DNA from 2 places in the Pectobacterium aroidearum genome. Region 2 is predicted to be linked to the other one. Evidence: predicted binding sites of a transcription regulator. Region 2 holds the regulator's gene; the other holds the start of a gene.
The links. The regulator PhoB, encoded in region 2, activates phosphate uptake and scavenging genes when phosphate is short. The targets are predictions, from matches to a motif close to CTGTCATAAAACTGNCNNAT.
Positions count from the first base shown of each region.

Region 1: a site for PhoB is predicted at 2,696-2,715, ahead of ugpB (sn-glycerol-3-phosphate ABC transporter substrate-binding protein UgpB). Genes of this name have one in related genera too.

Region 1 covers NZ_CP166097.1:2,875,084-2,881,690, forward strand. The annotation lists gene htpX (protease HtpX) at 1-269, opposite strand, end outside; gene AB8809_RS13205 (glycerophosphodiester phosphodiesterase family protein) at 436-1,284, opposite strand; gene ugpB (sn-glycerol-3-phosphate ABC transporter substrate-binding protein UgpB) at 1,315-2,652, opposite strand; gene AB8809_RS13215 (OFA family MFS transporter) at 2,891-4,114, opposite strand; gene AB8809_RS13220 (LytTR family DNA-binding domain-containing protein) at 4,299-5,048, opposite strand; gene AB8809_RS13225 (sensor histidine kinase) at 5,045-6,607, opposite strand, start outside.
Region 2 covers NZ_CP166097.1:3,881,424-3,888,030, forward strand. The annotation lists gene AB8809_RS17625 (phosphate ABC transporter substrate-binding protein) at 1-837, opposite strand, end outside; gene phoR (phosphate regulon sensor histidine kinase PhoR) at 853-2,175, opposite strand; gene phoB (phosphate response regulator transcription factor PhoB) at 2,203-2,892, opposite strand; gene sbcD (exonuclease subunit SbcD) at 3,164-4,402, shown strand; gene AB8809_RS17645 (AAA family ATPase) at 4,399-6,607, shown strand, end outside.

The sequences.
Region 1 (6,607 bases), 1.0 Mb from region 2:
CCTGCCTGCTGTGACTGTGTACGAACGGTTTCCACCAGCCAACGTTCAGTTTCGTTACGTGGTTGTTCAATGACTTCACCGCCAACGGACCGTAACGCCATCCATTTAGACATCAGCAGTGAAACAAACGCACCGCCAAAGCCAAACAGCCCAGCCATAATCATTAAGCCCTGGACACTGCTGGACTGAATTCCCGTCAGGCTGAGTACCAGCCCGAAAACCAACATCACCGCCAGGTTGGTGATCAGGAAAAGCGCAATACGCATCATAAAGGTCTGATTTCCTCTCGCAGAAAAATAAAGTTTGCAACACCTACATCGTATGGGTTGCCGTGGCATTTTCAAGCATTCTTAACTTTTCAGTTACTAAATCCACATAACTTTACATTTTTCAAAAGGAAAGCAGCGTCCTGCCTGCTGTTAATCCTGCGGCAAATCAGCGCGACAGCGCCGATCGAAAATCAATAAACGCATCAGCGTGATCGACCTGAATTGCCCCCACCCCGGCGTGAATCAATGCTCCCCATACGGCTTCAGGATCCGCTAAGGCGCGCGTATCGCTATAGTCGAGAGAATGCGAGCAATCCAGCGTGTTCACCCAAATCCTCACCCCAAGCCGTTGAAACTCGGCATACGCTTCGATCACTGCATCAATATGATCAAAATTGGCTTCCACAATAGCGACGCCAATGTCATCAACCTGCCGCAGAATGCCGGCAGTTTCTCCCCGCTTGAGGTGGATCATCGGCATATAGGGTATCTGGGTATCCCGCGACGGTGATGCAATGGGAAAAGAGGCAGATGCAAGATCAACCGGACTTTTCATGATCACGCCAGAACTCAAGCCTTTATCGCGAATATCGCGGGCAATCACATCAAATTCTCGCGCATGTTTAACATCCACGTTGATGACAACCCGTCCTCGCGCCTCTTCGAGAACTTCATATAACAGCGGCACCTTTTCGTCACTCAATGGCCATGCCAAATCGCCGTCGCTCCCGCGCAGACGCGCTCGACGAATTTCTGCTAGCGTCATCTGACTAACGCGACCGCGCATATCGCTCGTGCGATCGAGCGTGTCATCATGAATCACCACAACGTGGCTATCTGCCGTCAATTGCGCATCAATCTCTACGATATCAACGCCCAGACGAATCGCCTCGCGTAGCGCTGCCAGCGAATTTTCCGGTGCCGATGCCCAAACGCCGCGATGTGCGACGGCCAGAACTGTCGCATTTTGCGCCGCGATGACACTCTGAGTCATACCTTTATTTTGCTTTGTCATCAGTCGAAAGCTCCAAATAAACGGGGAATATCACGAATGACGGGAAACCGACTGCGCGAAATGCTGCAACAGGAGATCGCCCCGCGAAACCACATTGTCCAGCGCCTGTTGTGGCGTTTCCTGTTCTGCCCATACTTTCTCCAGCTCTTCATCCATGATGGTGCGAATTTGCGGCATATTGCCCAAGCGGAACCCGCGCGTATAAGGCAGTGGCGGTTTATTGGTAAGCTGTTTCATAGCAACATCGCTGCCGGGGTATCTGACATAAAACCCCTGCTCGCGCGTGAGTTCGTAAGCGGGTTGTGTCACTGGCAGATAGCCCGTCATCTGATGCCATTCGGCCGCATTTTCCGGCAGCGTCAGGAAATGCAGGAATTCAGCAATACCTTGATAATGCGAGGTCGCTTTCCCTTTCATGACCCAAAGGCTTGCTCCGCCGATAAACGTATTCTGTGGCGCGCCTTTAACTTCTTCGCTGTAGGGCAGCATGCCTACACCGTAGTGAAATTTGGCATAGTTCTGAATCTTGCGTAGCCCGCCCGATGAGGTGGTCAAGATGCCGCAGTCGCCGTTATAAAAGCGCGCAGTGCCCTCATCATTGCGGCCGAAATAGCTGAATTCGTTCTTTTTCATCATCTCCGCAAGCTGGGTAATGTGTGCGACCTGTAACGGACCGTTCACCAACAGATGCGCATCGACACCGTCGAAACCATTGTTTTTCGTCGCGATCGGCAGCCCGTTCCACACACTAAACGCTTCCAGTAATATCCAGCCCTGCTGCCCCGCATTCGTGTAGCCGCACGTCATCCCACTCTGACGCAATCGCGCCGCATCGTACTCCAGCTCATTCCAGGTTCGCGGTGGCTTATCAGGATCGAGCCCAGCCTTAATAAACGCATCTTTGTTGTAGTAAAGAACGGGCGTTGAACTGTTAAACGGCTGGGAAATCAGATGTCCGGTCTGGCTGTCGCTGTAAAACAGCGCCACTGCGGGCAGAAAGGCTTTTTCGTCATTATCGATACCCACCTGTTTGAACAGGTCGAACACCGGGATAATCGCCCCGCTGTGTATCATATTCGGCGTACCAACATCATAAACCTGCAAAATATCCGGGGCGTTACCGGTGCGATAAGCGGCAATACCCGCGGCCAGCGTCTGTTCATAGCTGCCCTTATAGATGGGTTCAACATGGTACAGGGTCTGAGATTCGTTAAATCGGTTGACCAACCGTATCAATTCCGTGTTCAGGTTGCTGTCCATGCCATGCCAAAACGTCAGTTCAACGGCTGCCTTGGCAGACAGCGGGACGAGCAAGACCATATTTAACAGCATCAGAAAAACGGACGTGAACCTAAACCGAATCGTCATGATGTTTTCTCCGGTACTCTTTGTTTTTAGGAAAAAATCTCTGCTTTTATGAAAGTGTCGTTTTGGAAAATGTGTTTTAGGAAAACGCGGCACTGATAACGACGCTAGGATTTACCTGTGACATGGAGATGACTGGGGAAGTGGTGAACTGTATCGCGATATTTCAGCAAGTAAGAGAGGGCTATGACAGGACAATCTTGTGGCGAGCAGAACGTCGTCTGCCCGCCACGATATGCAATTAACTTTGTGCGTGTGCCATATCCGCACGTAGTGAAGTGCTGACCGATTGATGTTTAGGTGGTTTGACCCACAAGGTAATCAGCAGAGAAACGACAGACATAATGATGATTGCCATAAATGTAGCCTGGAAGCCCCCTAGCTGAGCGGCGATAAACGAGCCAGACAACGCGCCAATGCCGAATCCCTGATAAATGACGCCGTAGTTTTTACTGTGATTTTTCAGGCCAAAGAAGTCGCCGACAATCGCAGGGAATACCGTAATATTGCCACCAAAGCAGAAAGCAATCGCGCTGACACAGATAAAGAACAGCACCGGATTCAGCGGCAGGAATGTCATCACGGAGACCGCGAGAATCGTCACGAACAGCGTAAAACTGATTACCCGCATACGCCCGACACTGTCAGAAAGCGCGCCAAGTACAATACGTCCCACGGTATTAAAAATTGCAATCGCCGACACGGCATTCGCCGCCATCGCCATATCCATTCCGGCCATTTGTACACCGATATCTTTTACAATACCGATCAAATACAGGCCACTCATGCATGCGGTGAAGAAGATAATAAACAGCAAATACGATTCTTTCGTTGCCAACATTTCAGCCAGTGAGAAATCACGTGTCTGTCCCTGAACCGCAGTCTGTTGAACCGGAACCGCAGCAGGCTCTTTCAGCAGTGAGCTGCCGACCAGAATCATCGCCATGACGATAACGCCCCAGTAGAAAAAGGCTTCCGACACACCGACTTCCGCAATCAAAAAGCTGTTTACGTATTTGAACAGCAGGCTTCCGGTACCAAATGCGCCAACAGAAATCCCCGCGATTAATCCTTTGCGATTAGGGAACCATTTGATCAGGTTGGACAGCGTCGTGATGTAAGCCGTACCGTCAGCAAAACCAACAACCACGCCCATTAGCAGGTAAATCAGCGTCAGCGACGGGCTCACCGCACTCGCCATCAGCCCTGCCCCGAGCGCAATACCAGCAACCATGGTCAAACGACGCAGACCAATACGCTCCTGAAACTTACCGGCAAATAGCGTGGCAAATGCCAGACAGAAACTGGTGATGGAAAACGTTGTTGCTACTGAACTCAGCGTCCAGCCAAATTTGTCCACCAGCGGCTGATTGAACAAACTCCAGGTGTAAATCGTGCCAAGTCCCATTTGGGTGATAATGGTCCCGAGGACAATCAATCCCCGATTAGCAGGTTTGGTATTCATGGGTTTTCCCCTACATCAAAAAGTGGTCCGATTCACTCGGTACGCTAAAAAATATAAGCTGATGTGGAGACGGAAAAATCTATCAAGACACTGTCAGCTTATGGGCTGAAGCCAGTATACAAGCGGGCTGACAGTGGTTGATCGAATGGGGAATGAGATGCCTGAAACGCGGAATGAAATGCCTTTAAAGACGCATCAATGACCTGAATGCCTTTATCTTGCTCCGGCTTACCGGCACTTCAAAATCCAGATCGTTCAATCGCAGGATATAAGTGTTGTTAAACCACGGCACAATTTCACGGATTTTCGTCAGGTTGACGCAGTAAGAACGGTGGCAGCGGAAGAAGTACTCTTCCGGTAAACGGCTACAGAATTCCGTAATATTCATCGGCATGATGAATTCCTCACGTCGGGTATAAACCAGCGTGACCTTTTCCTGCGCCGCGGCGTAATAGATATTGTTAATATCCGTCACGATAATTCGCTCGTCTTTCATCAGGTTAATGGTGTGCTGTGCGCTTCTCGGTGCGCCAGACGCCGCGCCGGTTTCGACAGCGGGTGCCATTTTCTGCTGTTGCCAGGTCGCTTCCAGCTTACGCAGCATCGTGACAATACGTGATTCATGATACGGCTTAAGAATGTAATCAAAGGCTTCGACCTCAAAGGCCTCCACCGCATGTTCTTTGTACGCGGTAATAAAAATAATGTAGGGCTTATGTGCAAATTTGCTGATATTTTGCGCCAGCCAGACGCCGTCCAACGAGGGAATATTGATATCCAGAAAGATCGCATCGACCTCGTTATGTTGCAGATACTTCAGTACATCCAGCCCGTCATCAAATGTCGCCTCAATCGTAATATTACTGTGCTGTTTGATGAGGTAACTCAGCTCTTGCTGCGCGAGGAACTCATCTTCAACAATAATGGCTTTCATGGGTTGCCTCCTGTTTGTTCAGCAGCAGAATATCCCGGCTGCGGCACCTGAACGGTATCCGGCAAGGCCGACGGTATTTTATCTTCTCGTGGGATGTAGAAATAAATCTCGGTTCCGGGTTCCAGACGGCGAATATGCAGACCATCACCATAGAGCAGGCGAACCCGGTGATGGACATTCAGCAGGCCGATTTTATTCCCCGGTAGTTCATTGCGCGCGACGCGATCCATCGTTTCCTGACTGATGCCGTGCCCCGTGTCTTTTACCGCCACCAGCAATCTGTCGCCCAGTTCCTTCACAGACAGCACCACGGTTCCTTTACCTCTGCAAGGCTGAATACCATGCACAATCGCGTTTTCTACCAGCGGCTGAATTAATAAGCTGGGGATCTTATACGCCAGATCGTCATCGATGTCGTAAATCACCGTGAGCTTGGCGCCAAATCGCGCCTGCTCAATCGCGATATAATCCTGTATTTGGTACAGCTCTTTTTTTATATCGATCAGCGCATCATCGTTAAGCTCAAGGTTATAGCGCAAATACCGAGACAGATTGATCACCAACTGACGCGCGGTATCGGGATTAATACGAATCGATGAGGAGATCGCGTTCAACGCATTAAAAAGAAAGTGCGGATTGATTTTACTTTGCAGCGCTCTCAGCTCCGCCTTATTTGCCATATCACGCAGTTGCTCGGTGCGGGATACCTCAATTTGCGTTGACATGATTTGTGATAAACCGACGGCCATCACGCGTAATGAATAGGTAATTTTGTGGGCATGGCGATAATAGATTTTCAGCGTCCCGGTCACCTGCCCATGTTCCCACAACGGAATGACAATCATAGAATGGATTTCCGGCGTCAGGTGCTGTTCATCATTATTTTTAATGATGATTTTCCCGTCATGAATCGCCTGTTGCGTCATTGGGCTGATAATATCGTGGCCGATATTATATTTTTCTTCCCCAATCCCCACATAAGCCTGAATATGCTGCGTATTCGTTATCGCCACCGCGTCCGCATTAATCTCGGTGCGAATAATGCGACAGATAGCCGTCAGTGAATCACTGTTGATATTACGGAAATACGGCAGAGTTTTATGCGCGATATCCAGTGCGAGCTTGGCTTGTCTGGCAGCAATCACCTCTTTTTCATTCGCCACGCTCTGTACCAGCAAGACGATCAGGCCAATACAGACAGAGCCGAGAATCATCGGCACCGCAATTTTTGAAACAATATCCAGCCCTAACGCGATAGGCGTCGCCCATGCGACAACCAACAGCATAGTTAACGACTCACATAACATGCCGCCCAGAATCCCGATGCTCCACTGCTGCTCTTTTTTGACTTTCTTATTGATGTAGCCAGAAGTGATACCGGCGATGATGCTGGTAATCAGGCAAGGCACGGAAGTGATACCATCGATATCAATGAGATAACGGTGCACTCCCGCAATGATACCCGTCGCAATCCCCACCCAGGGGCCGAAGAGAATACCGCCAGACATCACGGCAATGACGCGCACGTTGACGAGCGACCCTTCAACATTAATACCGGA
Region 2 (6,607 bases):
CACACGATCTAAAAATGCCGCCGTCAGCGCTTCCAATGGTTGGCTGGGCGCTTTGTTCACATAGATGTAAAGGTAACGGGTGTAGGGGTATAAACCGCTGCGGATATTTTCAGTCGAGGGGTAAATGTAGTCGGTCCCTTGCGCGGCTAGCGGCAGCATTCTCACGCCGCTGGTACGAAAGCCTACGCTGGCATAGCCTATGGCATCAGTTGACGCAGCAACCGCCTGTACAACGGATGCCGAACCGGGTAGTTCATTGACTTGAGGAAGGAAGTCACCCCGGCATAGCGCCTTTTGCTTAAAGAACCCATAGGTTCCTGACGCAGAATTCCGCCCATAGCGCAGTAGCGTGCGTTTTTCCCAACTGCCCTGCAGGCCAAGATCGCCCCACTGTTTTATCGGCTGGTGGTTACCGCAGCGCTGCGTAATCGAAAAAATAGCGTCCAACTGCGACAAGTTCAGCCCAAGCAGTGGGTTATCCTGATTGACCAGCACGACCAGCGCATCCATCGCGACAGGCACCGCCAGCGGCGGATAGCCGTAGTGCTGGACGAACGCCTCTATTTCGCTGGCCTTCATCGCCCTGCTCATCGGCCCAAGCTGCGCGGCGCCCGATGCCAGAGACGTCGGCGCAGAGGATGAGCCGGCGGCCTGAATCTGTAAATTCACGTTCGGGTAATGCTGGTTGAAATCCGCCGCCCAAAAGGCCATCAGGTTAGCCAGCGTATCCGATCCCGCGCTGGAGAGGTTGCCTGCCAGCATCTGGCGAGGCTGCGCAGCGCAAAACGCGCTGAACAGCAGTAAAAAAGCGCCCGCAATACGAGTGGCGGATGTCATGGGTAGCGTTTTCCGTCAGGCCGAAGGTTTCACCGTATTTTCAGCCAGAGAGCCAGGGACAATCAACCGATTCGGCAACGTAAAGACAAAACGCGAGCCCAAACCATCTTCACTCATGATTTCCAGACGGGAATCGTGGTGGCTGAGCGCATGCTTAACGATCGCCAGCCCCAGGCCACTGCCGCCCGTCTGTCGTGAACGCGCCTTATCGACCCGATAAAAGCGCTCAGTCAGGCGCGGCAAATGCTCGGCCGCAATGCCCGGCCCGTTATCGCTGACCTGAAATTGCGCCCCCTGCGGGATCTTCTGCCAGCAGACTTCGATACGCGTTCCCGCTGGCGTATGGTTGATCGCGTTATACACCAGATTGGATACCGCGCTGCGCAGCTGTTCTTCATTACCAAACACGCGAAGATTTTCGTTCACACGAAAGACGATCTCATGGCGCCCCTGACTCAGGGTCTGCGCTTCACGCTGCAACACACGCAGCATCAATGGAATATCGACTTTTTCATTCAAATCGATCGCCGTCGCCGCTTCAATACGGGACAAGGTCAGCAGTTGTTTGACCAGCCCGTCCATACGCCGGGTCTGTTCCTGCATGGTATTCAGCGCTTTTCCGCGCAGCGCCGCATCCAACGTTTCTTCCTGCATCATTTCCAGATAGCCCTGCAACACCGTCAGCGGCGTACGCAGTTCATGGCTCACATTGGCAAAGAAGTTACGTCTGGCGCCTTCGAGCTGGTGCATCTGCGTAATATCACGCACGACCATCAATAGCTGCCCTTCGGAATAAGGCATCACGCGGAATTCAACATGGTGGGAATTATTCAGCTGCAACGTGAGAGGACGGCTAAAATCTTGCCCTTTCATGTAATTCGTGAATTCGGGGTAACGTAGTAAGTTGAGGATATTCTGACCGTTATCCTCCGGCCAGCGGAAATTGAGCAAGTGCTGCGCAAGATGGTTACACCAGAAGATGGTTCCTTCTTCGGTGGTGATCACCACCGCATCCGGCAAGGATTCAGCCCCGCTGCGAAAGCGTTTGATCAGGAGCGCCAGTTCACGGCGTCGGCGCCGGTTACGCAGTTGCATCTGGTAAAGCCCGTAAAACAGCGGCTCCCAGCTCCAACGACCGGGCGGTGGCGTCATGCTGCGGTCAACCCACAGCCAATAAGAAAGTTTCAGCTGGTTATAAAAATTCCAGCAGAGTAAGCCTAATACGGCGACCAGCAGAAACCAGGGCAGATAGCCAAAAATCAGCCCCAGTAACAACGCGGGCAAACAAAAAAAAGCCAGCTCCAATGCCAGCCTTTTCCAGGATAAACGTTCTAGCACGTTAATATTTCTCCGGTTACGATCACCTCAGTAACGCGTTGAAAAACGGTAGCCCGTTCCCCGAACGGTTTGCACCATTTTATCATGTCCGCTGGTTTCCAGCGCTTTACGCAGTCGACGAATATGGACGTCGACAGTACGATCCTCAACATAAACGTTAGTGCCCCAAACGTGATTCAGCAACTGTTCCCGGCTATAAACACGTTCAGGATGCGTCATAAAGAAATGCAGCAGTTTAAATTCCGTCGGCCCCATATCCAGCGCATGTTCTTCCGTCGTCACGCGATGGGAAGAAGGATCAAGGCTCAGGCCACGCATTTCAATGACTTCTTCCACCGCCATCGGTGAAATACGGCGCATCACGGCTTTGATTCGCGCCACTAATTCTTTGGGTGAAAACGGCTTGGTAATGTAATCATCCGCGCCCACTTCAAGGCCGCGTACACGGTCTTCTTCTTCACCGCGTGCGGTCAACATCATCACCGGAATATCACGCGTCAGTGCCTCACGCTTCATATGCTTGATGAATTGCAGGCCCGAACCTCCTGGCAGCATCCAGTCCAATAACACCAGTTCTGGGAACGGCTCCGACAGTTGCGTGACCGCACTGTCATAATCTTCGGCTTCAACTGGCTGATAACCATTTTGTTCCAGTACAAAGCAGACCATTTCACGAATTGGTGCTTCATCTTCCACGACTAATATGCGTTTTGCCATTGTTAATCCTGTCGTTAATCATCGTCGCTGTTAGCAAGCGAAAGGCATTATGCGTCAGTTTTATGACAGATTTATGAAAAACACACGGCCCTCTGCGCGCAATGTTACAACGCATACATCCGATTTTTCGAGCCGCTTTCCAAACTCAGGATTCCAACGCGACAGCCGACATCCCGGCTATATATAATCATCGCATTACGATGACAGAGCACCCTTCCCTATAATGACAACGTCATCCACCGCCACGCGGCATGAATATCGAGAGAACACGATGCGCATTATCCACACCGCCGATTGGCATTTAGGACAATATTTTTATACCAAAAGCCGCGCGGCTGAACATCAGGCTTTTCTTCACTGGCTCATCGCTCAGGTGGAGCAGCATCAGGTCGATGCCATTATCGTCGCAGGCGATATTTTTGATAACGGTTCTCCCCCGAGCTATGCCCGGGAAATGTATTATAGCTTCGTAGTAGAACTACAGCGTACAGGCTGCCAGCTCATCATTCTCGGTGGAAACCATGATTCCGTCGCGATGTTAAATGAATCCCGTGATTTGCTGGCCTGCCTGAACACGCGCGTGATTGCCTGCGCCAGCGACGATCCCGCCCAACAGGTGCTCCTGCTGGAAAACCGCCAGCAGCAGCCCGGCGCCCTGCTCTGTGCCATTCCCTTTTTACGCCCGCGCGATGTATTGACCAGCAAAGCCGGACAGTCCGGTGATGAAAAACAGCTGGCGCTACAGGAAGCCATTACGGCGCACTACCAGCAGTGTTACAAACTGGCTTGCCAAAAGCGCGATGAACTCGGCCTGCCGCTGCCGATTATTGCCACCGGGCACCTGACGACAATTGGTGCCACCGCCTCCGAATCCGTGCGCGATATCTATATTGGTACGCTCGATGCGTTCCCTGCTCAGGCTTTTCCCCCTGCGGATTATATCGCGCTCGGCCATATTCATCGCCCGCAGCGCGTGACTCAAAGTGAGCATATCCGCTACAGCGGTTCGCCTATTCCGCTAAGTTTTGACGAACTCAACAGTGAGAAATCTGTTTGTCTGGTCAGTTTTACACCAGACGCGTCACCGCCAATTCCCCCGCAGATAAATACGCTGCCTATTCCCATCACCCAACCGATGCAGCTGATTAAAGGCAGTCTGAGTGACATTGAACGACAGCTGTCCGCGTTCCAGCACTATCAGGGTGACAAGCCCGTGTGGCTGGATATCGAAATCAGCACACAGGATTATCTCAGCGACATGCAGAAGCGCATTCAGGCGATGACCGAGAACCTGCCCGTTGAGGTGCTTCTGCTACGCCGCACGCGTGAGCAACGTTTACAGGCGATGACCCGGCAAGATAAAGAAACGCTGAACGAGCTCAGCGTGTATGACGTTTTTGAACGTCGTCTGGCAACGGAGACAGACATGGAAGAAGGCCGCCAGCAGCGGGTTCGCACCCTGTTTAATCAGGTTATTGATGAACTGGAAAATAGCGAGACTGCCAAATGAAAATCCTCAGTCTGCGTTTAAAGAACCTCAACGCGCTGAAAGGCGAATGGAAGATCGACTTCACGCAGGAGCCCTTTTCCAGCAACGGCTTATTTGCGATTACCGGCCCCACCGGCGCGGGAAAAACCACGCTGCTGGATGCCATCTGTCTGGCGCTGTACCACAGAACACCTCGTCTGGAGGTTATTTCCAGCACCCAGAATGATCTGATGACACGTAACACAGCGGAGTGTCTCGCCGAGGTCGAATTCGAGGTGAAAGGCGTGGGATACCGCGCCTTCTGGAGCCAACGTCGGGCAAGAAATGCCTCTGACGGCAACTTACAGTCTCCCAAGGCCGAACTCGCGCTCATTGAAGATGGCAAAATTCTATGTGAAAAAATCACCGATAAAAAAGATATGGTGGAACAAATCACCGGGCTGGATTTCGGCCGTTTCACGCGATCCATGATGCTATCGCAGGGCCAGTTTGCCGCCTTCCTCAATGCAAAACCAGATGACCGCGCAGAGCTACTGGAAGAGCTGACCGGCACGGATATCTATGGCCTGATATCTGAGCGCGTCTATGACAAGCACAAGCAGGCAAATGTCACATTGAACACGCTACAGGCGCGTGCATCCGGTATTCAGCTGTTGACCGATGAGCAGCGTCAGCAGGTGGAAGCACAGCTTGCCGAACTGATCCAGCAGGAACAACAGGGCAACGTTGAGCGTGAGCAAGCACTGACTACGCTACGCTGGTTTGAGCAACTGACGCAGCAGCAAACGCAGGTAACTCATACGCAGGCGCAACACACTAGCGCCGAATCCGCCATTCAGCAGGCTAGGCCGCAGCTCGACAAATTAGCCAATAGCGAACCGGCAGAAAAACTGAGGCCGCTACATCAGGAAAAAGAGCGCTATCGGCAGGCGTCCCTGACCCTCGCCCAGCAGATTGAACAACTCAACGGCAAGCTGGCCGCAGAACAGTTGGCGTTAAGAACGTTACGTCAGCAAGAAGAAAAAGCGGAACAGGACGTTAGTGAGCACAAGCAGATACGACAACAGCAAGAGCAACTGATCAACGAGCAGGTTGTGCCGCTTGACCATCGCATTGCTACGCTGGAACAGCAAAAAAACCAGCAGCAGGACGAACTGGCAAAAACGCAGGCTCGCCTGCACGCCGACGAAGCTAAACAAACACAGGTCGCAGCGGAACAACAGCAGGCTAAACGGCAGCTTGAACAGATCCAGTCTTACCGCCAGCAACATGCACATCATCAGCAGTGGGGAGAACTGTTGCCTCTGTGGCGCACCCAGTTTCGGCAGTTGCGCCAGTTACAGGACGAGCAACAGAAGCTGAACCAGAAACAGGCACAGCATACGGCAGAGTCGACGGCACGGCAGCAAGAAGCCGACAAGCTGGCGGCACAGCAGCGTGAACAACAAAAAGTCGTTGATGCTGTACGCCAGCAGTTCACGCAACACGATGAAACGCGGCAACATCAGGACACGCATCAGCCACTTTCCACTCTGCACCAGCGCTTTAATCAGCTCATGGATCAGCAGGCGACATGTCGACAACTCGCCACTGTCAGCGACCAATACCAGCGCCTTCAGGTGCGCAAGCAGCAACATCTCGCCAAACTCGTTGAGGCACAAGGCCATATCGAGCAGTCAGAAATATTGCAGAAACAGCAGCAGTCTGAACATCAGCAGCGCAGTGAGCGTCTGGCCGATTTGGAAACGATATATCGGCAGGAAGTGCATATCGTTAAGCTGGAAGCCGAACGGCAGCGGCTACAGGCCGGAGAGGCGTGCCCGCTGTGTGGCTCAACCGAGCACCCCGCTATCGAGCGCTATCAGGCACTACAACCGTCTGAAACCCAACGGCGTCTGACGGCGTTACAGCAGGATGTAAACCAGTTAACCATCGCGCTGGCGAATACCACTGCTGAACTGAACGCACGCTTACAGCAGCGGGAACAGCTGCAATCGGAACTTGCTCAATGTGATAGCGAACATCAGGCTCTGCTGCAACACTGGCAAAGTGTCAGTGAGCGCTTACAAGTTACCTACTCGCTGGAACAGCAGGATGAGGTAGCCGTCTGGCTTACACAGCGTGAAGCCGAAGAACAGGCCATTCGACAGCAGATTGCCGCGCGCGAGCAGTCGCAAAAACTGTGGCAGGAAAGTAAGGATTTACTGACTGCCGCAGAAGCATTAT